2 regions of the Shewanella sp. KX20019 genome follow, and region 2 is predicted to be linked to the other one. Evidence: predicted binding sites of a transcription regulator. Region 2 holds the regulator's gene; the other holds the start of a gene.
The links. Region 2 encodes LexA, which represses DNA repair genes until DNA is damaged. Its sites were predicted from a motif close to TACTGTATNNNNATACAGTA; they were not measured.
Positions count from the first base shown of each region.

Region 1: recN (DNA repair protein RecN) is a predicted target of LexA. The motif match lies at 3,786-3,805, and genes of this name have one in related genera.

Region 1 is NZ_CP068437.1:1,608,556-1,623,714, forward strand. Features, by position in the region: gene nusB (transcription antitermination factor NusB) at 1-352, shown strand, start outside; gene thiL (thiamine-phosphate kinase) at 532-1,491, shown strand; gene JK628_RS07020 (phosphatidylglycerophosphatase A family protein) at 1,491-1,985, shown strand; gene recN (DNA repair protein RecN) at 2,083-3,744, opposite strand; gene JK628_RS07030 (AEC family transporter) at 4,031-4,987, opposite strand; gene JK628_RS07035 (LysR family transcriptional regulator) at 5,395-6,297, shown strand; gene JK628_RS07040 (YjaG family protein) at 6,366-6,971, opposite strand; gene barA (two-component sensor histidine kinase BarA) at 6,961-9,768, opposite strand; gene rlmD (23S rRNA (uracil(1939)-C(5))-methyltransferase RlmD) at 9,866-11,200, shown strand; gene relA (GTP diphosphokinase) at 11,342-13,555, shown strand; gene mazG (nucleoside triphosphate pyrophosphohydrolase) at 13,579-14,382, shown strand; gene JK628_RS07065 (CTP synthase) at 14,498-15,159, shown strand, end outside.
Region 2 is NZ_CP068437.1:331,577-346,735, reverse strand. Features, by position in the region: gene JK628_RS01555 (HlyD family secretion protein) at 1-102, opposite strand, end outside; gene JK628_RS01550 (MFS transporter) at 104-436, opposite strand; gene JK628_RS01545 (AraC family transcriptional regulator) at 583-1,605, shown strand; gene mtr (tryptophan permease) at 1,647-2,903, opposite strand; gene plsB (glycerol-3-phosphate 1-O-acyltransferase PlsB) at 2,903-5,326, opposite strand; gene nrfA (ammonia-forming cytochrome c nitrite reductase) at 5,741-7,129, opposite strand; gene lexA (transcriptional repressor LexA) at 7,430-8,050, shown strand; gene JK628_RS01520 (cell division inhibitor SulA) at 8,047-8,553, shown strand; gene coxB (cytochrome c oxidase subunit II) at 9,006-10,574, shown strand; gene ctaD (cytochrome c oxidase subunit I) at 10,584-12,188, shown strand; gene JK628_RS01505 (cytochrome c oxidase assembly protein) at 12,191-12,760, shown strand; gene JK628_RS23405 (hypothetical protein) at 12,882-13,007, shown strand; gene JK628_RS23400 (hypothetical protein) at 13,004-13,129, shown strand; gene JK628_RS01500 (cytochrome c oxidase subunit 3) at 13,126-14,001, shown strand; gene JK628_RS01495 (DUF2909 family protein) at 14,020-14,238, opposite strand; gene JK628_RS01490 (SURF1 family protein) at 14,261-14,974, shown strand.

The sequences.
Region 1 (15,159 bases), 1.3 Mb from region 2:
TTGGCAGCTAAGTGGCAACAATATTGCTGATGTTGAGCATGAGTTTCTAACTGAACAAAATGTTGATGGTGTCGATATAGCTTACTTTCGTGAGTTATTGGCTGGCGTAGCAACAAAGAAAAGCCAATTGGATGAGTTAATCACTCCATTTTTGGTTCGTCCTTTAGATGAAGTTGACCCTGTCGAAAAAGCGATTGTTCGCTTAGCGACTTATGAGCTGACTTTCCGTAAGGATGTACCTTATAAGGTAGCGATTAACGAAGCTATCGAGCTTGCCAAAACATTCGGCGCTGAAGATGGACATAAGTTCGTTAACGGTATTCTGGATAAGCTAGTAGCAAAAACTAAATAGTAAAAACGGCATCTTCGGATGCCGTTTTTGTATGACTAAAAAGAGCACTGCAGTTGTATGGTTAGTGATGGGTATTTGATCGCTGGATATACCGAACGCAACTTAAATAATCGCTAAGACTCTCTTGTTATTTGGCGCTCTTTTTTCTTCAAACCACCTCCTAATTTGTGATTGGTATTGTGAAAGAATTTCAATTAATCGAAAGCTTTTTTACTGGGCGTGCCCAGTCTCGAAAAGATGTGGCGCTCGGCATTGGTGATGATTGTGCCATTGTTGAACCCGCTGAAAATAAGTCAATTGCGATATCGTGTGACACACTAGTGGAAAACGTACACTTTTTTCCTGGTATGCCAGCAAAAGATCTGGGGTACAAATCGCTAGCTGTTAACTTATCTGATCTTGCTTCTATGGGAGCCCAGCCGGCTTGGATGACATTGGCACTTACCCTGCCTGAAGTTGATGAAAACTGGCTTGCGGATTTCAGCGCGGGGCTGTTTGAAATTGCAGAGTATTATGGTGTTGCACTCGTTGGTGGTGATACCACTCGTGGTCCACGAGCCATCACCATTACCATTAATGGCCAAGTACCCAAGCATTCTGGTTTGACCCGTAGCGGCGCCAGAAATGGTGATTGGATCTACGTTACCGGCACATTGGGGGACTCAGCGTTAGGACTCGATCTATTACGTGAAAAAGCGACCTGCAATGAGGACGATAAAAGCTATCTTATTAATCGTCATTACAGACCGACTCCAAGAGTATTAGCGGGCCAAGCACTGCGCACGCTAGCATCGAGTGCTATCGATATATCTGATGGCTTAATCTCTGATATACAGCATGTATTAAAAGCCTCCAATATCGGCGCGACACTAAATGTCGACAAATTACCATTATCTGAACAGTTAAAAGCGAATGTCTCTGCTGAGATGGCGCTAAGCTATGCGCTAACCGGTGGGGAGGATTATGAACTACTCTTTACTGTCTCTGAAGCGCAAAAAGGCGCACTAGAGATCGCACTGGCTGAAACCGGGGTTAAATTTACTCAAATTGGCCAAATTTGCATGGGTGGCAAGTTGAAGCTGTTGTTAGATAAACAGCCATTTGAACCGATTAACCTTGGATTCGAGCATTTTAAGTGATGAATTTACTTTCAAAAGATACAGCGCTGACTAAACTGTCTCTTAAAAATCCCATCCACTTTTTGGCATTAGGATTTGGGTCTGGTTTAGCGGCCAAGGCTCCTGGTACCTTTGGTACTATTGCGGCGATACCGCTTTACTTATTAATGGCGCCACTGAGTTTATCTTGGTATGTCGGTTTGACGCTTTTAAGCGTCTTAATCGGTTTTTATATTTGTGATAAAGCTGCAAATGATATGGGTGTGCATGATCATGGCGCTATCGTCTGGGATGAAATTGCAGGCTTACTTATCACTATGATCGCAGCACCTGCTGGCTGGCAATGGTTGCTCGCGGGCTTTGTGTTGTTTCGTTTTTTTGATATTTTGAAACCTTGGCCAATACGTTGGCTTGATGCCAAAGTACATGGTGGCTTTGGCATCATGATTGACGATGTACTGGCTGGTATATTCTCATTGATGTGCTTGCAAGCTGCAGCTTACTATCTGCTATAAAGCGGCCGTCTGATGCGCTACAGATTGTAGAAAGCAAAAAGGAGCTACTGTTAGCTCCTTTTTTAATGGCGTTTACGTAAGCTAACTTTAATCTCCATTAACTGAGTAGTAGCTCTTTGGCATTGGCAAGGGTATTGCTGGTAATGGTATCGCCTCCCAGTAAGCGAGCTAGCTCTTCAACTCGCTGCTCTTTATCTAGAGCGATCATCGAGGTTTCTGTTTTCCCCGCCTTACTGCTCTTATTCACAAACATATGCTGATGGCCGTTTCCTGCAACTTGCGGCAGGTGTGTCACACAAAATACCTGCGTCGACTCGCCTAAGCTGCGTAACATTCGGCCGACCACCGCCGCTGTTGGACCAGAAATACCGACATCGACTTCATCAAAGATAAGCGTGGGTGTCGCAACTTTTTTAGCGGTTATTACCTGTATGCCAAGTCCTATTCGTGAGAGTTCACCACCTGAAGCAACTTTAGCAATAGGTTGCATAGGTTGGCCGGGATTGGTGGTCACTAGGAAATCGATGGAATCACAACCATGAGGACTGATGACAGCTTCATTAAAGTTAACTTCGATACTGAACTTGCCCTTGGGCATGCTCAGTTCATGAATCGATTGAGTGACTTTCTTATCTAACTCCTTAGCATATCGGCCACGGCTTTGGCTTAACTTCTTTGCATGGTTCAAATAGGCTTGCTGACTATGTTGCAGTTGATTGCGGATCTCATCAAGTTTATCTTCATCAGAGCCAAGCTCGCTGAGTTCATTCAGCAGGCTTTGATGGTGATCATACAGCTCGTTAGCATTGACATGATGCTTGCGCGCCAGTTGCAGTGCTTTAGAGATCCGTAGCTCTAACTGTTCAAAGTATTCAGGGTCTAGCTCTAAGCCATCTAAATATCGCTCAAGCTCACTACTACTTTCTTGTACTTGAATTAGCGCATCATTGAGCATGGCGACGACACTGCCTAGCTCTGCATCATAACTTTCTAAATCTTGCCCCTGACTGATTGAAGTATTGAGTAATGATTCAACACTCGCTTGATCATTATCTTGCAATATAGATAACTGACTACGACAGAGCTCGATTAACGCAGTGCTGTTGGCAAGTTTTTTATGTTCAGCCTCAATGGTTTCAAACTCACCTTTAGCAATGGCAAACTCATTAAGCTCTTCAACCTGATAGTGCAGCAGTTGCTTACGTGCAAGTCTTTCATGCTGTGCTAGCTCTAGTTCATGCAACTGCTTCTCAACGATTTTACATCGATGATAACTAGTGGATACCGTATCGAGTAACATCTTATGGTTGGCATAACTATCAAGCAGAGTGAGTTGATGTTCGCTTTTTAACATTGCATGGTGGGCATGTTGGCCATGGATCCCAATGAGCAGCTGTCCGAGGGATTTTATTTGGGCCAGCGGAACCGGATTACCATTGATATATGCGCGTGAGCGGCCATCACTATTGATTGTTCGCCTTAAAATACACTCATCATCTAGTTCAAGATCGTGGTCTTCTAACCAGCGCTTTGCCAGTGGAATATCAGATAAGGAAAACCTTGCACTCACTTCTGTTTTAGTTGCACCAGGTCGAATGGTATTAGCGTCGGCGCGATTGCCGAGACATAAACCTAGTGCATCAATAGCAATAGACTTACCCGCACCCGTTTCACCGGTGATACTAGTCATGCCGGCTTTAAAATCGAGTTCCAAAAAACGCACAATAGCAAAATTGTTAATGCTGAGCTGACAAAGCATAGTGATGTCCTATCCGAAACACTGTATTAATCCACAGTATATACTGATTTTATATACAGTACAGTGCCAGTTGATTAATTAATCGATATCGGTACATTGTTAAACGGTAGCTATCGTTTTTACAGGAAATTAAATTCAATTAATACAGTTGCTTGATGCAAGGAGGCAGCTACCTGATAATTTTCAACAAGATTTATGAAAGTATCAATTTGCTATAACGTTAGCATAGAGTCTTGTTGTCGTTGTGGAATAACTGGATGTAAGGGCATTGATAACACATTAAATACTAATGTAGCAGGTAGGCTTCTAAAAGCGGTAAGCTTATAAAAGTGAGCAGGGTGCCTAGTAATATTCCCTGAGCACTGGTGATCACTTGGATGTGGTAACGCTGTGCTAGCAGGTAGACGCTAGCAGCAGTGGGAAGCGCTGCTAGTATAACGCCCATGGCAATTAATTGTGGATCAATGTTCAGGCCGAGCATGATCAAGTAAGTTATTAAAGGTTGAAAAACCAGTTTGATGATATTGATAGCGCTGATCTCGGTGAGCTGCTTGAGGCTAATAATGTGGCTTGAGGTTTGGTATTGAGCTGACTTTGCCAGCACCATACCAATCGCAAACAGAGCACAAGGGCTTGAAGTCATACCAAGTTGACGGATGATTAGTGCAATACTTTCTGGTAAGGCAACAGTTAACGCTGATAGTCCAATCCCCACCATACTACCTACTACAATAGGGTTTTTTATTAAGGCGAGGCTAATGATTATTAATGCTGAACCTTGTTTATTTCGACCTATTATCTCTAATGACACCAGCGTGATGGCAAAAATTAGCACCGACAATAAACTGGCGATAGCCGCTGCAGCCAATGCTGACTGATTGCCTGGAAACAACATCGCCATTAGGGGAATACCAATGAAAGCAGTATTGCCAAAAGTGGCATTCAGCGCTCGCATAGATGCTAGCGCATTTTGTGCTGGACTTAGCCAAAGTGAGATTATAAATGTTATCACGTAGCTAATTAGCATGGCGCCACTAAAACCGGCAATATAACCCCAGTGCAGAATGTCGTTGATAGGGGTTTGGGCCAAGGTGATTAACATAATAGCCGGAAACGCAATATAGTAAACATATTGGTTTAAGACTTGATCTGTTTCAGCGGGCAATAGCTTTGATTTTTGAACAAAGGTGCCTATCAACATTATGCCGAATACAGCAAGGAGTGGCGTGATGACTGCTGGCATATCATTCTCTAATGGTGGATTTAAAAAACGGGTAAAAGACGCATAAAATTGAGCTAGAACATTACCATAGTTGTGCTTTGCTATACTATTGATCTTAGGTCGTAGCCGATCCCCTTTGTATACCCATCCTACTTGAAGATGCTCGTTTCAGAGGCGTTGTGCCAGTTCAATTCTAGGCGCGTTAACGTAGAAATGGTTATTCCCTTTTAAATTAATGCAACAACGAAGTGGGCTTGCACAACGCCTTCTGCGATGCGTTTTAATGGGCTTGACTCCGTGTTATTGATTTTACTAAGGGAACGACCATTAGTGGTAATCAATGCCTTGATTAAAGCCCATTAAACTCCCACTGAATCCTGCATCTTCAGGTAAGATGGGGATATTTTTAAACGGCAGGATTTATATCGATGAATAGCAATATTGGCTTGGAATTACAGCTGATCTATCAATTTGTCCATTTAGTTAATGCGGGTAGTTTTTCCCAAGCAGCTAAAGAGTTAGAGATGCCAATTGCAACGGTAAGCCGCAAACTGACTAAATTGGAAACACAGTTAGATAAGCAGTTATTAATGCGTAGTACCCGTAAGCTTCGCCTAACGGAAGAGGGGATAGCGCTGTTTCAGCAGTATCAGGCTATTGTCTCTCAGTTTGACAGCATCAGAGGTGCAGCGGTGGATAAGCCGGAAGGTACCTTAAGAATAGCTGCTCCTGTATCAATTATTTCGATGATCTTCATACACGCCATTAATGAGTTTTGCGAAAAGTTCCCCGACATTCAGCTGCATATAGTGCAAAATAATAACGTGATTGACCTAATTGACGAAGGTGTTGATGTTGCAATTGTTGGTGGAACTCAACCCGATTCGTCTTGGGTTTCGAGTTCTCTTGGCGTGCTCAATTATGGTTTATTTGCTTCTGCAGACTATATGGCTAAAGCACCTAGCTTGTGCCATCCAAGTGATTTGGAACAACACGCCTTGATTAAAGTCTGGCCACTATTTAACTGGACACTAAAGCACTCATCAGGGGAGAGTTTTTATTATGATGGGCCGGCCAAACTGACATTGAGTGAGTTAAATGGTGCTGTTAGAGCTGCAGTTGATAATGGTGGGGTGTTATACGGTCCAACTCTTTTTGTGAAAAACCAGCTTAAGAGCGGTCAATTGATGACACTACTACCTGACTGGATTGGCGAGAAAAGGCGGATTTCAATCTTGTACCATCAGCGTAGCCATCAACCTTTGAAGGTAAAGCTATTTATTGAGTTTATGCAGTCGAAAGCGGAACAGTTGTTTTCAATGGACAGTTAAATGCTGGAGATAATAGTGATGAAAAGCTAGAGCCGCTTTGCTGTTAACAGAGCGACTCTTGTGCCATTTTACTCTACTGGACCGATACCAATATTTGATATGCCGACGGCAACCACTTCTCGGCGGAACTCTTTGACAAAATCGGCTTTAAGGTGCGGGTGCTCTTCGATGGCTTGCAGAAGTAATTCTTGTACCTCCTTTTCCTCAACCATAACCTCATGGTTAAAGATGTAATCATCTAATTCGGTTTCATTTGTAAACTCTTGCTCACAGGTCGCTTCAATATAATTAGCTACCGTGGCAGAGGATAGTTTGCTGATATTGGTGATATCTTCTTCAACCTTGCTTTCTAATGCGCTTAGCAAAGACGTTAAGGCGACCGCTGCATCCATTGCTGGGTAAACACCGTAGACGTCAAAATCAGCAGGCTCTGGCGTATTATCTTCAATACGCTCCATCTGTATCTCTAAATTGAGCTTGAGCTTATTGTCATACATAGACTGCCAAAGCAGGTTTAGCAGTGTATCGAGCACCTTGGGATTGCCAAATTCACACACTTCAGAAAAAAGCTGATAATTGGGCAGCATGCGCTGACATAGTGCGATAGCAAAAAGTTTCTTTTGCGCTAGCGATAGCCCTTTTAAGCGTTGAAAAAAGCCCGGTTTATTTGTCATCTTTTATTTCCACTGATAGCTGGGTGATCACTTGATTAGCGGCTGATTCTACCTTAGTTAGCTCATCAAGTAACTCAAGGATTTCAGGTTCTATATCTTCTACGGCAACACCACGCTTTAATCCTGACTCTATCTCTTGGCAAAGTTGTTGGGTTGTAGGGACACCACAATAACAGCTTGCACCGTGCAGTTTATGGATACAGGTAAGCATGCTTTGCTGATCAAAGCTCGCGAGTGCGCTATTGATATGCTCCAACGTTTCAGGCAGTGATTTTAATAACATCTTCAGCATATCTATTGCTAAGTCAGGTTTGTTATTGGCCTGGGACAAGCACAGTTCCCAATTTAAGATACGCTGATCAAAATGGGTGAACTTAGGTCTGCTTTTCCATTTATGGATCACATCTCTGAGTGCTGCTTCATCAATAGGTTTGGGTAAGTATCCGTCCATACCACTCGATGATATGCGCTCACGCTCTTCAGCGATAGCGTGGGCGGTTACCGCTATAATGGGGGTATTGCGATTTGCTGAATTCTGTCTTATCTGTCTAGTGGCACTAATGCCATCAGTGCCAGGCATCTGAATATCCATAAAAATAAGATCGAAACTGCGCTGCTTTGCAATTGTGACTGCAGCATCACCATTATCGACGATGATCACATGGGTCACTAACTCTTTTAGTAGTGTGTCGATAAGCTTTAAATTGGCCGGATTATCGTCAACCGCCAGTACGGTTAAGTTTTCTCTCACCTCGGGAGTGGCTTGCATTGCAAGCATTGGTAAGGCTTCTGCTTCAAGTGATGACTGCGGATCTATTAAGCTACTCGATAGTTTTTTCTCACCAATAGGCATGGTGAGTTGCTTGTCGATATAGGGGCGGATTTGTGAAAAGAGCTCTTCACTTTCTACGCAGTTGCTGATCAACATTAAGTAATTAATTTTTTGCTTGGCAACTTTAAGTACATCAATAGCGTTGCCCCCAGCAGCGATCCCTTTACAACTAAAGAGCCCATAATCAAACAAATGACTTGACTGGGTTACAATAAATTCGAGCTGTTTGCTACTGGCAACATTGGTGACTTTAAGCCCCCAGCGCAGCAGCATACGTTCAACGGCATGATGTGATAATGGGTTTGGTTCAAACAATAAAATGCTTTTATTCTTAAGCGTGCCAATCGGCAAAGTATCGCTGATGGGATATTGGCTTAGATTAAGTGGTAGTGAAAACCAGAAGGTAGAGCCTTGCTGTGGCTCGGAGTTACAGCCTATTTGGCCGCCCATGCGGTTCACCAAGCGTTTGGTGATTACCAGCCCGAGCCCGGTGCCGCCAAAGCGTCTTGAAATGGATGAATCGGCTTGGCCGAAAGCTTGGAATAAAGAGCCCAGTTTTTCAGCATCAATACCAATCCCTGTATCAATAATTTCACTGCGGACATGTACTTTTCCGTCGGCTATCTCTTCGAGTTGCATCTTAAGCTGCACACTGCCACTGTCGGTAAATTTAATCGCATTGCCCACCAAATTGGTCAGGATTTGGCTAAAACGCATTGCATCGCCAGTTACATCCTCTGGAATGCGCGGGTCAACATCGACCACCAACTCAATCTCTTTTTCTTGTGCACTGCTAGATAACATCGTCACGGTTTCTTCGATGACTTCACGTAAAGAGAACGGCATATTCTCTAACACCATCTTGCCCGCTTCCAGCTTAGAGAAATCCAAAATATCGTTAATGATACTAAGCAGATTTGTTGCACTGCCCTCAATGGTGCGAATATAGTCTTGCTGACTGGAGTGCAATGGCGTTTTTAACAACTGTTTTGCAAAACCAATAACACCATTGAGTGGAGTACGCAGTTCATGGGACATGTTGGCTAGGAATTCTGATTTAATTCGACTCGCCTCCAGTGCTCGCTTTTTGGCGATGTCTAGTTCAACGTTTTGGATCTCAATCTGTTCAAGAGTTTCCCGCAAATCAGATGTGGCTTGGTCAATATTTTGTTGCATCTCATCATGGTATTCGGACAATGATCCTGCCATGGCATTGATGCCGCGTTTGAGTAAGTCTAGCTCACCAATGAGGTTGCCTGTTAAACGGGTGTCAAGTTTACCCTCACGAATTTTTGCCACCACTCGTACCATTTCGGTAATGGGTTGGGTGACGTTTTTAACCAATCTGAATGTAAAGAATAGGTTCAGTTGCACTCCAATAAGTACAATGATGAATGCGGCTACAGCGGCTCGATGTTGTTCAAGCAGCGCATTTTCTCTATTGATCAATATCGATATGTAACCGAGCTTAACCGTCTCTATTGAGATTTGGTTGTTATTTTCATCGAAGGTATCGACGGGATTGATGGCGTTGTTTTTAAAAATAGGGCTGCGCAAAATCATGCTGTCACCAACTTGTTCCAGTTCAGTTCTTAGCATAGAACTGAGCGGTTTGTCGTAACGCATGACTTCATGGTTTTTATAATGGTGCGAGGTTACGACAACGCGGTTGTTGACATCAAAAATAGCAATAAATTGCACTAAAGAGGCTTTGTTGAGCTGGGCGGCGGTGATTAAACGCTTGGTGGTTTCAAAATCTTTACTGTCTAAACCTACCTCAGCGGCAATGGCTAAAGGTTCGATGATATTACTTGCTTGCTCTATGAGTGTTTCTTCAAGTTCATAGAATCTATTTATGGTAAAATAACTGCCCAATAAAATACCCACTAAAATAGTCGGAGCTAGCGCCAATACCAGAACCCATGAACGTAGGCTGTACTTGGTCATATTATTGGCTTCATTCATGAGACGTTTGCGTTACCGATAAATATAGTGAGAGTATTCGATAGACTGCCAGTAACAGCCTGTGTTGGCCAGTTTTTTTATCTATTTAGAGAGTAAAATGGCACAATTTTTTAAAGCAAAACCAAATAGATCTAAACAATTATCCTCTAAATTGTCTTTAGCGGTGACAAAGCTGGATCATCTCGGTGCAGGTATTGCTCATCATCAAGGTAAGATAGTGTTTATCAACGGCGCTCTTGCTGGCGAAACCGTGCAAGTACAGCTTACCGAGCAGAAGAAGAAGTTTTCTAGAGCAAAGCTGTTAAAGGTTGAAAATCCATCAAGCCAGCGGGTCGAGCCCCCGTGCCCGCATTATGAACAATGTGGTGGCTGTGATTTGCAGCATCTGGATGTTGATGCTCAACGGGCACACAAAGCTAAGGCACTGCAGGAGTTAGTGGCTAAATTTGCTCAAACCCAGGCAAGTGAAGTCTGCGACACATTGAGTGACTCCCCGTGGCATTACCGTAGACGAGCCCGTTTAGCGACTTGGTTTGACCGTAACACTAAACATGTCAGTTTAGGCTTTAGAGCAAGTAGTAGCAGTGATGTCGTAGAGATCCAATCATGTGCTGTACTTGCAAAGCCACTGTCGGCATTAATCCCCGACCTTGCTTATCTACTCAATCAGCTCAGCGGTAAGAAAGCATTAGGCCATGTAGAGTTGACCCAGGCTGACAACGGCATTTTTGTCGTTCTGCGCATCACCAAAGCTTTATCCGATAAAGATCGTCAGCGTCTGGCCGCTTTTGGTCAGAGCAATGAGCTTAACCTTGTATTGCAAGACGATGATGCCGCGACTGAGTATCTTAGCGGTAAGGCTGAACAACCATTCTATGGCTTTAGTGACAGCAATGTAGAACTTAAGTTTTCAGCAGGTAACTTTATTCAGGTTAATGCGGCGGTTAACCAAGCAATGGTAAAGCAAGCGGTAGATTGGCTTGACCCTCAAGCTGGTGAACGAGTGCTCGATCTGTTTTGTGGTATCGGCAATTTTAGTCTGCCATTAGCTAAAAATGGCGCTGAAGTGATTGGTGTAGAAGGGGTGCCGGCAATGGTTGCTCAAGCAGAACTTAATGCACAACATAGCGGTTTAGATAAAGTCTCTTTTTTCCATACCGACTTGAGTGCTGATCTGTCACAAGAGCCGTGGCTCGGTAAAGTTAATAAAATGCTCATTGATCCAGCCAGAGCAGGAGCCTATGAAAGCATGTTATCGCTAAAGAAGCTCAATCCTAAAGCCTTGGTCTACGTATCTTGTAACCCTGCAAGTTTAGCGCGTGATAGTGAAGTGATATTGAAGCAAGGTTATAGCCTTAAAAAAATCGCAATGGTGGATATGTTTCCACAAACCCACCATTTAGAATCAATGGCGTTATTTGAACGCGATTAACAGACAATTTTAGTTACGATTGTCAGCGTTTGTTCATTGACAATATTCGCTGAATGCTGAAGATAGAGGGTCTGAATTTTAAAAGGTTTGGATTAATATTTTTGGTTTAATCCACCTCGGGATGTAAAGGAATAATAGACGATGGTATCAGTTCGTGAAGCACATTTTAGCGACCCTCACTTTCAACTAGAAGAGTGGGTGAAACGTTATATTAGTGATTCCAACGAAGCCAAAACTCTTTTGGAGTTGATAGCGCAGGTTGAGTTATTAGTTGGCCAAAATAAAGAGGTCAACCTTCCTGTGCTGCAACGGGCTCGCGAGATGATTGAAATTCTTGCACCTTTGAATATGGATATCGAAACCCTGCAAGCGGCAATATTGTTTGTTGTTTTTGATGCGGACTTAATCACTCAAGAAGATATTCATGAGCGCTTTGGCCCTAAGCTTGAAATTCTAGTCTCTAGCGTTGAAACCATGAATGCTATTGGTGCGTTGAAAATTGACAATCAGACCCGTAATGGTGAGCCGCAAATCGATAACATTCGTAAAATGTTGCTGGCAATGGTTGAAGATGTGCGCGCAGTGGTCATCAAACTCGCAGAGCGTATCTGCTTATTGCGTGAAATAAAAAATGCCGATGAAGAAGTTAAAGTGCTCATCGCCAGAGAGATTGCCGACGTGTATGCGCCACTCGCCAACCGTCTTGGTATTGGGCAGTTAAAATGGGAGCTAGAAGATATCTCTTTTCGCTACCTGCATCCGCAAACCTACAAAGATATCGCCAAGCAACTTGATGGTAAGCGCATTGACAGAGAAACCTTTATCGATGACTTTGTCAGCCAGTTGCAAGCGCGTCTAGATAAGGACGAGATCCGAGCCAAGGTATATGGCCGTCCAAAGCACATATACAGTATCTGGAAGAAGATGAATGGCAAACAACTTACATTTGATGAGTTGTTTGATGTACGAGCGGTACGAATTGTCACCGACAGACTGCAAGATTGCTACGGGGCCTTGGGTGTGGTGCATACCCTTTGGCATCATATCCCTAGCGAATTTGACGATTATGTCGCAAATCCGAAACCAAATGGCTATCAGTCGATCCACACGATTGTAGTGGGACCTGAGGGCAAGACCGTTGAGATCCAAATTCGTACCGAGCAGATGCATGAAGATGCAGAGCTCGGTGTCGCTGCCCACTGGAAGTATAAAGAGGGTAGTGGCAGTGGTGGCGGTAAGCAAAGTGGTTACGAAGAGAAGATTAATTGGTTACGTAAGATTTTGCAGTGGCAAGAAGATGTTGCTGAAAGCGGTAACCTGGTTGAGGAGGTGCGTAGCCAAGTCTTTGAAGACCGTGTCTATGTCTTTACCCCAAGTGGCGAAGTGGTTGATCTACCGCTGGGTTCTACTGTTCTTGATTTTGCCTACTATATTCATTCACATGTTGGGCATAAATGCATTGGTGCTAAGGTTGATGGCCGTATCGTACAGTTTACTTACCAAGTTGAAACCGGACAGCGGATTGAGATCATCACCTCTAAAAACCCTAATCCGAAAAGAGACTGGCTTAACCCAAGCTTAGGCTACATTAAAACTTCGCGGGCTCGTTCTAAGATCCAGCACTGGTTTAAGCAGCAAGACAGAGACAAGAATATTATCGCCGGCCGAGAAATGCTGGAGACCGAGCTTGCACGAACTAATTTAAAGATAAAAGACGCTCAATCGGCGGTGGAACGCTTTAACATGGTTAGCATGGATGATCTCCTTGCGGGGATCGGTGGAGGTGATGTTCGTCTGAACCAAGTTGTTAATCATGTGCAAAGTAAGCTGCGTACCAACGAGCTGTCTGATGAAGAGGTGCTCGAAGACCTGGTGAAAAAGAGCCATAGCAAACCGGCAAGAAAGGGCTCTGGTCAGGTAGAGGTTAATGGCGTAGGTAATCTTATGAGCCATATTGCTAAGTGCTGTCAACCCGTTCCCGGTGATGAAATTTTTGGCTTTATTACTAAAGGCCGCGGCATATCCGTACATCGCGCCGATTGCGATCAAGTCAAAGAGCTTATTCGTGCTCATCCAGAACGCTCTGTTGAGGTTGTCTGGGGAGAGAATTACTCAGGTGGCTACAAAATTCGTTTGCGAGTGATAGCAAGTGATCGTTCGGGACTGCTTAGAGATCTTACTTCGGTATTAGCCGCTGAAAAGTCTAACGTATTGTCAATGAGTTCGACATCGGATGTGAAAACACAAACTGCAGCCATTGAGTTAGAGCTTGAACTGTACAATTTGGATGGTCTATCGCGCGTCGTTGCTAAATTGTCGCAGGTCGATGGCGTCAGCGAAGCCCGCAGAGTATAACTCGCACCAAGAATAGGTAATAGATGAAAGAGCCAGTGGGAAACATGCAGCCTTTGCTGACGATAATGCAAAAGCTGCGAGACCCAGAAACGGGTTGCGACTGGGATAAAGCACAAACTTTCCAATCTATCGTGCCCTTCACGTTAGAAGAAGCCTATGAAGTGGCAGATACCATCGAGCGTGTTGCACTCGATGAACTGCCTGATGAATTAGGTGATCTACTGTTTCAGGTGGTGTTTTACTGCCAGCTGGGTAAAGAGCAGGGAATGTTTGATTTTGATACCGTTGTTAACCGTATTTGCGATAAGCTAACTCGACGCCATCCCCATGTTTTTGCTGATCTCAAAAGTAGTAGCACCGAGCAGATAAAACAAAACTGGGAAAAAATTAAGGCGTCTGAACGCGTAGAACGTGAGCAGCATTCTGTGCTAGATGATATCCCTCTAAACCTCCCGGCACTTTCTCGCTCAATAAAAATTCAAAAAAGAGTATCCGGCGTCGGTTTTGATTGGCCTGAGTTACCTCCTGTGGTTGCAAAAATCCACGAGGAGATAGAAGAGGTACTTTTTGAAGTCGAGCAAGAAAATATTGATCATAATAAAGTTACTGACGAAATGGGCGACTTATTATTTGCTGTAGTCAACTTGGCAAGGCATCTAGGTGTAGAGCCAGAAAAAGCCTTAAGACAAGCAAATCAAAAGTTTGAACGACGTTTTCGTGGTGTAGAGGACTATGTTGAACAGGATGGAAGAGCGTTTGATGAGCATACGTTAGTGGAGCTCGATAGATACTGGGACAAGGTCAAAGTGAGTGAGTCGAACAAATAATCTGAATTTAAGGTTAATTCTAGTTTGTCGAATCGATGATGCTTTGGTATAATATTGCCCCGTCCTAGTGCTTTCTTACAAGCACATATTTCCAACTCATTTTCTCAGGTTCAGCATGACTACAAGGTATATCTTCGTTACTGGTGGCGTCGTTTCATCACTAGGTAAAGGCATTGCAGCAGCATCTTTGGCTGCAATTTTAGAGGCCCGTGGCCTAAACGTAACCATTATGAAGCTGGATCCATATATTAACGTCGATCCAGGTACCATGAGTCCAACACAGCACGGTGAAGTGTTTGTGACTGAAGACGGCGCTGAAACCGATCTTGACTTAGGTCATTATGAGCGTTTCATTCGTACCAAGATGAATCGTCGTAATAACTTTACCACTGGCCGTATTTACGAAGAAGTATTACGTAAAGAGCGTCGTGGCGATTATTTGGGGGCCACAATTCAGGTTATCCCTCATATCACTAATGCCATTAAAGAAAAGGTTCTTGCTGGTGGCGAAGGTCACGATGTTGCCATCGTTGAGATTGGCGGCACAGTAGGTGATATTGAATCACTGCCTTTCCTTGAATCTATTCGTCAGCTGGGTGTTGAACTCGGCCGCGAAAGAACCCTATTTATGCATCTAACTTTGGTGCCATTCTTAGGTGCTGCTGGCGAAGTTAAAACCAAGCCAACCCAACATTCAGTTAAAGAGCTGCGTTCTATCGGTATCGCTCCTGATGTTTTAGTTTGTCGTGGTGACCGTCCAGTACCTGCAAATGAAAA
Region 2 (15,159 bases):
ACCGCCTAAATAGGCAAAACTCTTACTATAGATGTTCCACGGCATACCCACTAAACGTAGTAGGTAAATAAGCAGTGCCCATACAGCTAAACCTTCAAGCATGTTACAGCTCCTCTTTCACAGCAAGCTGAGAGTCAGCCGTTTCTTTTTCTCGCCATATATCTCGCACACGACGCAATGCTTTTTCGCTATCAACAAATGCAACAATCACGGCAAGAACCCACACCCAATGCCAGACAAAACCTATCCAGGTGAGTGCGGTAATGAGTCCTATCTGTTGGTGCTGTTTTTTATGCGCTTGGTTAATGGGCATTTCATGGATCTTCCAGAAGCCAAAAGCGGCTGCGGCAATCGTCAGCACCATCACAACACCTGCAACGCCATGTAAGGCGCTATCTACGCCGGTATCGACAAACGGCATACTGAATAAACTCATAAAACTAGACCTTAAAAACCATTGATTCAAAGAGCTATATTGCCCTTTCTATAAATTAGAACAAGCTAGAATACCTCTGTATATCATTAAACACCTATTTATGATTCAATAAGGTATCAAAAAACAGCATAAAAGTGACCATCACAATGGATACTGCATTTATTCGCTCTAGCTATATTGCAGCGGTTTTTAGGGGTGTTAAGGCTCACTATGGAATTGGTTTAAATGACTTGTCGATCCCTGCGGCACTATTTGAAGAGCAGATGGCACTAATTCCATTTAGTGAAGCGTCCAAATGGTTCACCCAACTAGAAGTGCTAACGGGTGAAGCTGACTACATGGTGAAAATCCAGCAATATCTGGATATATCAACACTAGAGATCCCAGGAAACTGGTTTCTGTCCGCGCCGGATCTGGCTATGTGTTTTCGGCGTATTAACATTGGAATTTGCAGCTTTCATTCAGGCGCTAGCTATTATGCGCTGCAATCAGGCAATATATTGAAATGGTGCTACAACAACCCTTATGCCAAAGACAGAGCTCGGTCACATGATTCACTACGGGTCGCTATTACCTTGTTTAATGCCATCAAACACTTTGCAGGCACTCATTACACCTTAAAAAAACTAAGACTCAGCGGTCCGCCGATTAAGCAAAAAGAAACAGAAGCTATATTTGGCTGCCCAGTGTCTTGGAATGCTCCGCAAACCGAATTATGGATAAGGATCGATGACCTACTAAGGCCATCACCGATGGACTATTTTAGCAGCGATACTTTAACGACTTCAGTCTCTCTCGCTCAATTTGAAAGCTATTTGAACATGCCACAACCCTCTGATTTACCGAAAGTACTGTACCAAATGATCAACTATGCTCGCTATTATGATCTGCCCACGCTGCTATCTGTGGCAAATTTATTTGGTGTTTCTAGACAACAGCTGCAACGGCGCTTACAAAAAGTAGGCTTTAGTTTTACCTACTTGTCGGGTTACATACTGTGTAATCAAGCAATCAAATACATGCAGGAAGGTAAAGATTTTGCCGAAATAGCCCAGCGTTTGGGTTACGCCAATGCCCATAGCTTTAGCCGCTCCTTTACCCGCTTTAGAAAGCAGACACCGACGCAATACATGAGCAAGATAAGCCGACTAAATAAAAAGCCTCTGTAATAGAGGCTTTTTATTGCTATATAGATGAAGATTTTCGAGGGTTAACCATATACCGGCAGAATCCCCGCCATCGCAAGTAAGTGGCAAGCACCCGTCACCAGACCAAAGAGGATGATGATAACAATCAATGGCGTGCCGCCTGGCACTTTGAAGCCTTCACTATCTGCAAAGATCTGGCGTGATCGATACGCCATCATAGCGGGCACTATTGCCGCCCAAATGGTGGCGGCTAATGCTGCAAAACCAATGGCAATTAAAAAGCCGTTAGGAAATAGAATCCCTAAAATAGTCGGCGGAATAAATGTCACTGCTGCGGTCTTTAAGCGGCCTTGGCGAGATTCATCGAAACCAAAAAGATCAGCTAAGTAATCAAACAGGCCTAAGGTAACACCGAGGAATGATGAGGCTACCGCAAGGTTGGCAAATAACGACAACATAGTATTGAGCCAACGACTCGCTATAACGTCAGACAATGCACCAACCAACACGCCCATATTGCCGCCTTGAGCGATAATATCAACAAATTGGCTACGAGGAATATTGCCCATAGTTGCCACTAACCAACAGCTATAAATGACCAACGCAATAAAGGTACCGATGAAGATGGCCTTAATAATGGTCTTTGGTTGATTACCGTAGTACTTAACCAGACTTGGCACGTTACCGTGATAACCAAAACTGGCTAAACCAAAGGGCAGCGCTGCCAGCAGGTAAGGCGCATAACTCGTTTCGCCATCAGGCACAAATAACTTAGCCGTATCCACATCGATCAGTAGATTACCAACTGCTAGAAAGAACGTAATAATCATTCCGCCAAGCATAATGGTGGTAATTCTATCGACCGCTTTAGTGCTGATAATAACAATTGACGCCAACACTGCTGCAAACACTAATCCGGCAACACTTTGCGGTAGATTAACTCCCAAGCCTTCAAGGCTATGGTTAACAATCGAGCTGCCACCACTAATATAGGCATAGGTCAAAATATACAGTACAAAAGCGATTGAGAGCCCATTGATGATGCGCCAGAACTGACCCAAAGTAGTTTTGGTTAAGGTGTCAAAACTTGCACCAGGTTTAAAATGTAAGTTAGTCTCAAGCAGCATCAATCCCGACACCAACATGCAAAACCATATGCCAACCAGCATCAACATTGAGTAGCCAAACCACATTCCTGCGCCAACAACCGGCAGGGAAAACATTCCCGCGCCAACGGTTGTACCCGCAATAATCATTGCGCCGCCTAATAGCGATTTACCTGCGACTTTATTTTTAGCCGCATTCATATGATTCGCCATTAAACTTTTTGCTCCGCATTAACACTATCGACTATCGTTTGCCTTACTGATGAACGTAGCAGTAAATTGGCTCTGTCTTTTATACGTTTGATATCACTACACCCTTCGCTATCCGTTAGATGACCTAACTCTTTTAATTTGACGCTTAGCGTAGCGTATAGCTTCTTGTCATAGAACTCCGGTGCCGTAATACCGTGAAGCGCTCCCAGTCTTTGTGCAAGGCGGTGACTATCACGTTCAAGCTCCGAGCGCTCCATGTTAGGTTTTACTGCCAATAAGTTAAATAGGATGGCGTAACGTTGCATCGTTTCGTCAATCGTTCCTGACAGCAGTAGCAGTTGATTCACCTTGTCATCGGCGATCTCAAAATGGCCATTTTCAACAACTAGCCCTTGTGCCACGAAAATATCTAAAATACTTTGCGTGTAAGTCGCAGGGTCTTCAACTCCCATAAACAGCTCAGCTTTCAGCAACGGATAAAAATCATTCACAAAGCTAAGTACGTCATCACGAGTGCAATGCTCTTTACGCAGCAAGCAAGCGGCGATTAGAGAGGGGACAACCATTAAATGAATAATGTTGTTGCGATAATAAGTCATGGTAATCGCGATGCTGTCGTCGATTGAGATAATATCCCCGAGCGAGTCGCTTTCGATCTGAATTTTCTTCAGTTCCAAACCATTCGATACTAGGTCCTTACCGCTACCCTCTGGTACCGACGTATATTCGGTATAAGGCAGCTCTTTTAATAACGTAAGGTAAAGATCTAACTGCTTTTCGAGCTGACTGCGCTCTAATGCATTTTGCTCAGATGCGAGCAAAACTAAGCTCGTTAACGTTACCGCACTAACCGCAGCAGCATCGTTAATATTAGTCATCACCTGCCCTGCAAGCTTGTTCACTGCGGGGGTTAACCATGTTGGTTTCTGTTCTGGCTCTTGAGCAACATCTTCGCGCCAATTTGGCACTTCATCGTTCAAGAAGTTGTGTAGGGTTATTGGCTTACCGAAATTCACATAACCTTGGCCAAAATTACCTAACTTGCGAATAGCACCAAACACTTGCCAAACCGACTCTTTTTTCTTCTTTTTACCACTTAACTCTTTGTGGTAAGTGGCGACTTCCATGACATGGTCATAGCCGAGGTAAACTGGCACCAAAGTGACAGGACGTTCAACCCCACGCAAAACACTATTCAGTGTCATGGCAATCATGCCTGTTTTTGGCGCTAATAAACGACCGGTTCGCGAACGACCGCCTTCGGTAAAGTATTCAACAGAGTAGCCTTTAGTGAAAAGCTGATCCAAATACTCACGGAATACCGCAGTATAGAGTTTGTTGCCACGGAAACTACGGCGAATAAAGAAGGCTCCACCACGGCGGAACATCGGCCCAGCAGGCCAAAAGTTAAGATTAATACCAGCGGCAATATGCGGTGGCACCATGCCTTGGTAATACAGAATATACGACAGTAGGAGGTAATCCATATGGCTGCGATGACATGGCACATAAACGATTTCATGACCATCATGGTGCAACTGGCGGACCTGTTCAGCCCCCTTGATGTTGATCCCTTTATAGAGCTTATTCCACAACCAGGTCAGAAAACGTTCAGTGATGCGCACTAAGCTATCGGAGTAATCTGCGGCGATTTCATCTAGATACTCCATCGCTTTAGCACGAGCTTCTGTTTCGGAGATTTTTTTATTAACCGCTTCCTCTTTAATTGCCCGAGTGATTGATTCTGACTTTAACAAAGCATGAAACAGAGCTTGGCGTTTTGGAAGTTGAGGCCCGGTCATGACTTTACGCTGACGCTGAAAATGCACTCGTGCAACGCGGGCAAGTTTTTGTGCAATACGCTTATCGGTGCCGTGCTCGTCTGCCATATAACGCAAAGAAACAGCATTAGAAAACTGCACAAAGCTATGTCGACCCAAAAATAAGATCATCAAGCACTTGCGTAGCCAAGTTGGATTTTGGCGCTCCAATACGGCGGCACGCATGGTGTCGTTTTCTTTGCCCGGCGTTCGTCCCCAATAGAGGCTTACCGGAACCAACTGAATATCTAATTCTGCGTTTTGCTTATGCACGCTTAACAAGCGTTTAAAGCAATGCAAATACTGCTCAGCACTTTCCCTTTCACCAAATAATGGCTTGCTACCTTCAAGGCAGACAACTCGCGGCGCACTCACCCCATTGACCTCTAGGTCATCGTAAGGGCTAGGCAAACCGAACTTACCGGTCATTTCACTAAGGGCTGCTATGTCACTAACAGATTCTGTTTTCATGACATAAACGAGTGGTTTGCTTGGATCAAGATTGAGGTCTTCAAAAGGATCGTGGGGCACAACAATAGTTTGCACGAGCTTTTTTTGGATCCAGCGTAATGATTTAAACCAGAGAGAGTCTTTTTTCGACATGATTCGCTTGCAGTAATGGTCGCTTGTAATACGTCATAGAATACCAGAATTCCCAACTGTTTGCGCTACTGCTTTACAATCCCAATGGGAAACACTAGTGCATTTATGGAACAGTGACTTAGCTTATTCTCGGTGTACAGCTAGTCGATTAAGTCTGGTTCTGCCCTGTTAAAGCCCAATAAATCTAGCCCTAACTTATATGTGGGATTCAGTTTAAGAGTGAATGCCCGTTTCATTGCGATCAATAAGTTAGTTGAATAGTGCACTTGCATATAGAAAGCGGCCCCTATACAGAAGCCAATAAGCAGGCATAAAAAAGCCTCAATAAAGAGACTTGGTATTACTGCCTATACAGCGGGCTTAGGTGGGATTAAGCAATGGAGTCGTTCGCTATATAGGACTTATTCTTATTGGCTACTTATCGTATTTAGCTTGTCGTTCCTCAGCTTCTTTGTCCCACGCTGGAAGCACTGTTTCGCTAAACGTTGCCTTTTCTGCTTCTAGCTTATCCATATCTAAACCAATCGCTTTTTGTGCTTTTTCTTTGGTCGATATATCCGGGATAGCTACGGGCTGCTTAACGCCCTTTTCACCTAACAACCTAGCAAGTTTAACCCTTGCGTCGGCTGATAAATCAATCGCTGTCCCTAATACCCTTAACGCTTCTTCAGGGTTGTGCATTGCTATGCCGTGTGAAGCGGTAGCATGATCCCAACGCCATTGAGAATGTCTAATATCATCCTGTATTGGCTTTAACTCTGCTGCCGTTGCTCCGGCCTTAATAGCTGCGCCAGCTTCATAATGAGCGTGTACTAACTGAGTTTCGACCCAGTCTTTAAGCTCGTTAATCATTGCCTGTCGGTTTGCAACAACAGCTAACATCTGCTCTTTGCTCTGTTCGTGACAATTAGCGCAACCCACCTCGAAACGGTCAAACGGGTTTCCAACCTGATGATCGGTAAACTTTCGGCCCTTTGCGTTGGTGATCTTTGGCATGTGACAATCAATACAAGTAACATCGTTTTGACCATGAACGCCTGAACTCCAAGTTTCATAATCCGGGTGTTGAGCTTTCAACATTGGTGTTTTTGATATTTGATGCGTCCAATCTACAAACTCTATAGAGTCGAAGAACTCTTCCACGCTATCGGTATCGACGCCATTATCCCAAGGGAAAGCCGCTTTCTTGGTTTCTTTCTCGAAGTAGTATTCAACGTGGCACTGACCGCAAACCATAGCTTTTTTATCGGTTCTAGAGGCATCGTCCCAATTCTTACCTATCTTATCCATTGCCCTTTGAGCGAATGGTCTAGATACGCGAAGTTTAGACGAACCGGGTTCGTGACAATCCTGACAACCGATAGTATTAACAATCTCAGATCCTGCCGCGCTCCATTTCTCACTGAAGAAGCCGTCTTCACCCTGTTCTGTAATCATACGGGGGACGTCTGGGCCTTTACACGACCAACAAGCCATAGGCTGTAAATCTTTGTGGTCTGCGTCCGGGCTTCCAACCCTTAGCGTCCCTCTGAGATCTGTTACTGCGTATTGATGCCCGCGCGGGGTGTCATAATCTCTTGAAAACGCATAACCCGCCCACAACACGGCAAGGTTAGGATTTTCTTTAACTTCGTCGATTTTCTTGTCTTGCTCTATCGTCTTTTTCCAAGTGTTATATTGCTTTGGAAATTTCTTTTGATATTGCTCACTGCGAGGATCTAGTTGTTCACCTGCGAAAGCGGCGGTACATATAGCGCTTATGACTAAGCCAATGGTGCTTAGTTTGAGTATTTTATTGTTCATCGTTTAACCCCACGTTTCTATTCTGAGCCGTATATTAAGCGAGACTATTCAATAAGATAATTCGGAAGTTTTTACTTAAAGAGTAAGAATTAATGAAGCCTTACCAACGGACATAAAAAAGCCCCCAACGAAGGAGGTTTTTTATATTCAATTGGTGTGGTGCACTTAGATCTTGAATTCGGGTTGAACGCAGCTTTCAATCTTAAATGCCAAACATATTAACATTAACTTGGTTAATACTTGCGCGAACCAGAATACTGTATATACTGACAGTTACTGTATGGAAAGACAGGCTTAATTATGAGACCACTTACACCACGCCAAGCTGAAATTTTAGAGCTTATTAAACGCAATATTTCAGACACAGGTATGCCACCAACCCGTGCCGAAATCGCAAAACGTTTAGGCTTTAAATCTGCCAATGCAGCCGAAGAGCATTTAAAAGCTTTAGCGAAGAAAGGCTGTATTGAGATCATACCGGGAACTTCTCGAGGCATTAAGCTAACTCAAGAAGATACCGAAGAGGCCGATCTCGGTTTACCACTTATTGGCCAAGTGGCTGCAGGCGAACCGATTCTGGCTCAAGAACATGTAGAGCAACACTATAAAGTTGATCCTGCGATGTTCCGTCCAGCAGCCGACTTTTTGCTACGAGTACGCGGTGACAGTATGAAAGACATCGGCATCCTGGAAGGTGACCTATTGGCGGTTCATAAGAGCCAACAGGCTCGTAATGGCCAAGTTGTTGTCGCCCGTGTTGAAGATGACGTCACGGTTAAGCGGTTTGAAAAGAGGGGCAACAAAGTCTTCTTACATGCCGAGAATGAGGATTACTCACCGATAGAAGTCGATCTGGCAAACCAAAGCTTAAGTATTGAAGGTTTAGCCGTTGGCGTGATCCGTAATGGAGATTGGCAATGAACAAATTATTAGGTGTAAGCCCGCGTCACCCTGGCCTTTGGCAAGATATACCCAATTCGACGATGTCTAAAAAGACAGATATCGAAACTATGATATCTCATACTCAGGGACGCAATGAATTAAAACAGATCTGTGGTCAACTGGCTCAACTGAGCCTGCAGGGTCGCTGGATTGTATTAATTAGCCCACCTAATATCGGTTACAAACAGATGCTAGCTTCAGCTGGCGTACGGATGGATAGGATCCTACTTGTACATGCCAAAGATGAAGTAGAAACACTTTGGGCGATGGAAAAAGCGCTCACCAGCGGGACATCGAGTGCAGTGATAACCTGGACTAACGAGTTAGATGCACGAGACAGTAGACGACTGCAGCTAGTCGCCAAGAGCGCTCAAGCGGTAGGTATCATCATTGAAAATGCGAACACTCACTTACCTGACAGCACAATAAACGCACAGGGCGAGCCATTTAATCAAGGCTCTTTGTTCACTGCAATGCATTAAGCATTTATTTATATTACAGTTCTAGTCTTTAACTAAAGCTCCCTACTCGGGAGCTTTTTTATTCCTACCACTAAACAAATGAATCAAAAAGTGATCTTGATCAATATTTCAACACCAAGTAGTGTAGGTACTGATAACAACGATATTTTGTTATATCCGAACGATTTAGTCGTCGGTCTTTATGTATGACTGTAGATCCTTTAAGAGTATATGAAGACTGAGATCGGCCTGATATATTTCAGCCGTAGGTGCCACCGTGGTTACACCAACCAGTATCAAGTACTGGAACTAAATAAAGTCTAATCGATAGTCGAAAACTAAAATAACGACACGATAGATAAACCACTCGCGCACTTTGAAGTCATCGTTGCTTTTTTGGGAACGAAGAGTTTACATAGAGCAGAGACTTACTGTGTGACTCTTCTTTGTCTTGTTGACAGAGGAGAAGTCTAGTGAAGCAATTGTTGTACTGTGTGTTGGCGCTAATATTTTCGCCTGCACTTTTTGCATCAGAAATGCCATTTAATATGACAGAGGGTGTGACGGAGATCAGTGGTAAGGTTTATAACCTCCACATGATAATCCTTTACATCTGCTGTGCTATTGGCATTGTTGTTTTTGGCGCAATGATTTATGCCATGATCAACCACCGCAAATCAAAAGGCGCTGTCGCCGCCAACTTTCATGAAAGCACTAAAGTCGAGATTTTGTGGACTGTAGTGCCTTTTATTATTCTTATTATCATGGCTATTCCAGCAACCAAAACCTTGATTGCAATGGAGGACCCCAGTAATGCTGAGCTCACCATTAAAATTACAGGTTCGCAGTGGAAATGGCATTACAGCTATTTCGATAAAGACGTTGAATTTTATAGTTTAATGTCGACTCCTAGAGAGCAGATCGAGGGCACCGAAGCTAAAGGTGAACACTATTTGCTCGAAGTAGACAAACCTCTCGTATTGCCGATTAACCGCAAGGTGCGCTTTCTAATGACTTCAGATGACGTTATCCATTCATGGTGGGTACCGGCTTTTGCGGTTAAAAAAGATGCTAACCCTGGTTTTATTAATGAAGCTTGGACGCGGATTGATAAGCCCGGTGTTTACCGTGGTCAATGTGCTGAACTTTGTGGTAAAGATCATGGCTTTATGCCAATTGTTGTCGAAGCACTCACAGAAGAAGACTTTGATAAATGGTTAATTGCTCAAAAGGAACAAGCGAGTAATGCTGAAGCTGCAGCTCAAGCAGCACTTTCGCAAACCTTGACCATGGAGGAGCTGATGGCTCAAGGCGAGCAGATCTATCTGGCTCGATGTGCCGCTTGTCACCAACCTAATGGTGCAGGTCTTCCAGGCGTATTCCCTTCTCTTATTGCTAGTCCAATTATCAAAGGCCCCATCGCTGATCATATCGATATCGTATCGAATGGTATGACGGGCACTGCGATGCAAGCATTTGCTAAGCAGCTGACTGCCACTGAAATCGCGGCGGTAATTACCTTTGAACGTAATGCTTGGGGCAATGACTCTGGCGATACGGTTCAAGCTGCCGATGTCAGCTCAGCAGCGTCAGGTACTGCAGCAAGCAGTGATACTGCCGCCGCAGTACCAGCCACTTTACCTGCTACCCTACCTAAAACCGAGCAAGCTGCAGCGAGTGAAGTCACAACTGAAGTTGTTGCAGACGTTAAAGCGGTTGCTCTGGATGACTTAACCATGGATGAGCTTATGGCCATGGGTGAGAAGGTCTACATGACTAGTTGCGTTGCTTGTCACCAAGCTGCGGGAACGGGTTTGCCTGGCGCTTTCCCTTCATTAGTTGGCAGTCCGGTGATTACAGGACCGGTAAGCGGTCACCTTGATGTTGTCATCAATGGTAAACCGGCTACTGCAATGCAGTCATTTAGCGCATTGCTGACACCACAACAGCTTGCTGCGGTGGTGACTTATGAGCGCAATGCTTGGGGTAATAACTCCGGTGATGCAGTTCAGGCTAGTGACGTTGTTGGCCACGGAAAGTAAGGGATTAAAATGAGCACAATTACACAAGATTCGCCAGCCGCTCACGACGATCACCATGATGACCATCATCATGGGGCGCCGAAAGGCATCATGCGCTGGATTTTAACCACCAACCATAAAGATATCGGCACGCTCTACCTATGGTTCAGTTTCATTATGTTCCTTACGGGTGGCGCGATGGCCATGGTCATTCGCGCTGAGTTATTTCAGCCAGGCCTGCAGCTAGTCGAACCAAACTTTTTTAACCAGATGACAACGGTACATGGTCTGGTGATGGTGTTTGGGGCAGTTATGCCAGCCTTTACCGGCTTGGCTAACTGGCTTATTCCGATGATGATTGGTGCGCCAGATATGGCACTGCCAAGAATGAACAACTGGAGTTTTTGGATTCTACCATTTGCATTTGCCATCCTACTCAGCTCGCTGTTTATGGAAGGCGGTGGTCCTAACTTTGGTTGGACATTCTATGCGCCACTGTCGACAACTTATAGCCCTGACAGTACTGCGCTTTTCGTTTTTTCAGTTCATATTATGGGGATGAGTTCGATAATGGGGGCGATTAACGTTATTGTCACCATCGTCAATATGCGCGCTCCAGGTATGACATGGATGAAACTACCGCTGTTTGTTTGGACTTGGCTAATCACAGCATTTCTACTCATAGCAGTGATGCCGGTGCTGGCTGGCACGGTGACTATGGTATTAACCGATAAGTACTTTGGAACCGCCTTCTTCGACGCTGCAGGCGGTGGCGACCCGGTGATGTTCCAGCATATTTTTTGGTTCTTCGGTCACCCCGAAGTGTACATTATGATCTTGCCATCCTTCGGCATCATCTCAGCGATTGTGCCTGCTTTCAGTCGTAAACCTCTGTTTGGTTACGCGTCGATGGTTTATGCAACGGCTAGTATCGCCATACTGTCGTTTTTAGTATGGGCGCATCACATGTTTACCACGGGGATGCCGGTATTTGCCGAACTCTTCTTCATGTATTGCACCATGCTGATTGCGGTGCCCACGGGGGTAAAAGTCTTTAACTGGGTTGCTACCATGTGGCGCGGCTCAATTAGTTTCGAAACCCCAATGTTGTTTGCTGTGGCGTTTATTATCCTGTTCACCATAGGCGGTTTCTCGGGGCTGATGCTGGCTATAACACCTGCTGACTTCCAGTACCACGACACCTATTTCGTGGTGGCGCACTTCCACTATGTACTGGTTACCGGGGCGATATTTTCCATTATGGCGGCGGCGTACTACTGGCTGCCGAAGTGGACTGGCAATATGTATAGTGAAACCCTAGGAAGATGGCACTTCTGGTGCTCGGTGATCTCGGTGAATGTGTTGTTTTTCCCAATGCATTTCCTCGGGTTAGCGGGTATGCCACGCCGTATTCCCGATTACGCTATTCAGTTTGCAGATGTAAACCAGATCGTATCGATTGGCGGCTTTGCCTTCGGCCTGTCACAATTGATCTTCTTAGCTGTAGTCATCAAATGTATTCGTGGCGGTGATAAAGCCCCCGCTAAACCATGGGAAGGCGCCGAAGGTTTGGAATGGACTCTTCCGAGCCCTGCACCTTATCACTCGTTTACAACACCACCTGAGGTGAAGTAAAGATGAAGCAAGCACAGAGCAAGTCTAACCGCAAACTCATTGGCATGCTGCTGCTAGGTGCAGTGGGGATGTTTGGTTTTGGCTTTGCCCTCGTGCCTTTATATGACGTGCTTTGCGACACTCTCGGTATTAATGGTAAAACCCAAAGTACTGCCAGTGTCTATAAGCCCGTTACGGTAGATAAAAATAGAACCGTTACCGTCGAGTTTGTTTCCCAAGTGCAGAGCGATCTGCCTTGGGAGTTCAAACCTGAGGTCAACAGCATGCAAGTTCACCCTGGAGAATTGATACGAACCCACTTTGTTGCTAAAAATTTGTCTGCGAAACATATCGTTGGCCAAGCAATACCGTCGGTTTCTCCTGGACAAGCTGCCGCCTATTTTAATAAAACAGAATGCTTCTGCTTTAATCAACAAGTGCTAGCAGCAACAGCTAGCGCCGATCTACCACTCATCTTTTACGTGGATCCTGACTTACCGGACTCCATTTCAACCTTGACCCTCTCTTATACCCTCTACAACATTACCGACAAGGGTTATGTCGGCAGCGTAGAGCAAGGAGCTGCAAGATGACAACCATTGAGCAACAACTAAATTATTTGTCCGTAAATAGTAGTAGGCCAAATACAAAATTAATGACGAGCTTATTCCTCTCCACGCCTCTTTACTCCATGGCCGAGAAAGGAGATAGCAAATGACCACTAAACACGAACCCTATTACGTACCAGCGCAAAGTGCCTGGCCTATTATTGGTGCCATTTCGATTTTATTTCTCTCCACACCTCGTCACACTGGAGCAGAGAAAGGAGATAGCAAATGACCACTAAACACGAACCCTATTACGTACCAGCGCAAAGTGCCTGGCCTATTATTGGTGCCATTTCGATTTTATTTCTCTCCACACCTCGTCACACTGGAGCAGAGAAAGGAGATAGCAAATGACCACTAAACACGAAGCCTACTACGTACCAGCGCAAAGTGCCTGGCCTATTATTGGTGCTATAGGTTTGTTTCTCATCGCTTTCGGTGCTGGAACCTTTGTATCACAGTTAAACAGCGAAGGTGGTAGCGGCGGATATATCCTGCTGACGGGTATTGCTGTGATTATCTTTATGCTTTTCGGATGGTTTAGAACCGTTATCGCCGAATCAATGGCCGGCCTCTATTCCAAACAGATGGACCGCTCATTTAGACAAGGTATGAGCTGGTTTATCTTCTCCGAAGTGATGTTTTTTGCCGCCTTCTTCGGTGCACTGTTTTACGCCAGAATAATTGCAATTCCCTGGCTTGGCGGTGCATCAAACAATGCTATGACGCACGAAGTACTGTGGCCTACTTTTGAAGCAATCTGGCCGCTAGTGACCACTCCCGACGGTAGCACAACTGAGGCTATGGGTTGGACTGGCTTGCCGCTATACAACACCATTATTCTACTCACATCATCAGTGACGTTGCACTTTGCTCACGTTGGCTTAGAGAGCAATAAACGCAAAGCGCTAACGGCCTGGTTAGGATTCACTATCTTGTTGGGAATTGGCTTTTTAGTGCTGCAAGCCGAGGAATATATTCACGCTTACCAAGAGATGGGATTAACGCTTGATTCTGGCGTCTACGGCAACACCTTTTTCTTGCTTACCGGTTTTCATGGTATGCACGTGACCTTAGGAACGGTGTTTCTAATTGTGTTGTTCTTTAGAGTGCTTAAAGGTCACTTTACGCCAGAACACCATTTTGCATTTCAAGCAGGTAGCTGGTACTGGCACTTTGTCGATGTTGTTTGGTTATGTCTATTTATCTTCGTTTACGTGCTGTAAACACCGATAGTTAGCTCATTAGTAGGGTCTGGGGTTAGGCGCAATAATCCCAGTCCCTAATGCTAATAGAAGCAACACAACCACCATCACAGAGAAGATCACTCGACGGCCTAAATATTGGCTCATAGGTACACTCTTTTCCCCTTTAACCATCACCAACATGGCTCGAGCCAAATTAAATAATATGAATAGTAGTAACAGTACTAAAACCACTTTAAAAACCAATAGTATATTCATTAACTCTCCTAAAATAGGGGCTATGGGTGCTTGGTGCTTTATTGTACTTTCTACTTTGATAGTGTTTTCTATTTTGGTCAAGCTAGGTTTTTGGCAACTCGAACGCGCTGAGCAAAAACAACAGTGGCAAACTGCGCTTAGCGCGCGTCAAAGCGCCACAGTACTCAGTTTCGAACAACTTCTCGAGCAATCCAGTAATGAAAACCTAACCGGCTACAAACTTAGCACTCAGGCAACCCCGATCCTCGAGCAAGTCTTTCTACTCGACAATCAAACTGTCGATGGCAGAGTCGGTTACTTGGCCTACCAAGCATTTGAAATAGACCCCACTAAGCCATGGTTATTAGTCGAATTAGGCTTTGCAGTTGGGGGAATCGATCGGGCGGTGCTGCCCACAGTGTTAGCAATCACTGAGCCATTGCAGCTTACAGGCCGAGTCTACCAAAAAGAGATGAATCCCATGAGCTCTGATTTGATGGCTGAGCCCGGCTGGCCCAAGCGTATTCAGAACCTAAATATTGAGCAGTTGGCTTTATTGATAGATAAGCCGCTGGTTCGCACCGTATTGCAACCAAACAATCTTCCCAACGATACACGCGCTCATCCATGGAAACCGATCCCATTATCGGCACAGAAGCATCAGGGCTATGCAGTGCAATGGTTTAGCATGGCAGGAGCATTTGGGATCCTAGTGCTTTACGCGCTTTTTCGTAAATTAAAACAACAAGATAAATAACACAGCTTAAAATTTACATCTCTATTGCCAAGTAAGAAAAGACAAGGTAGGTTAGAAAATAGACTTCCTAGCCGTTCCGGGAAGTATGATATTAAATTGTTCGCTATCGCCGTCGTTTTGCTTATAGCACAAAGCTGTATTGGTAATGACTTATCGCTTTCCTTAAACAGGTAAAGCGTTGCAAC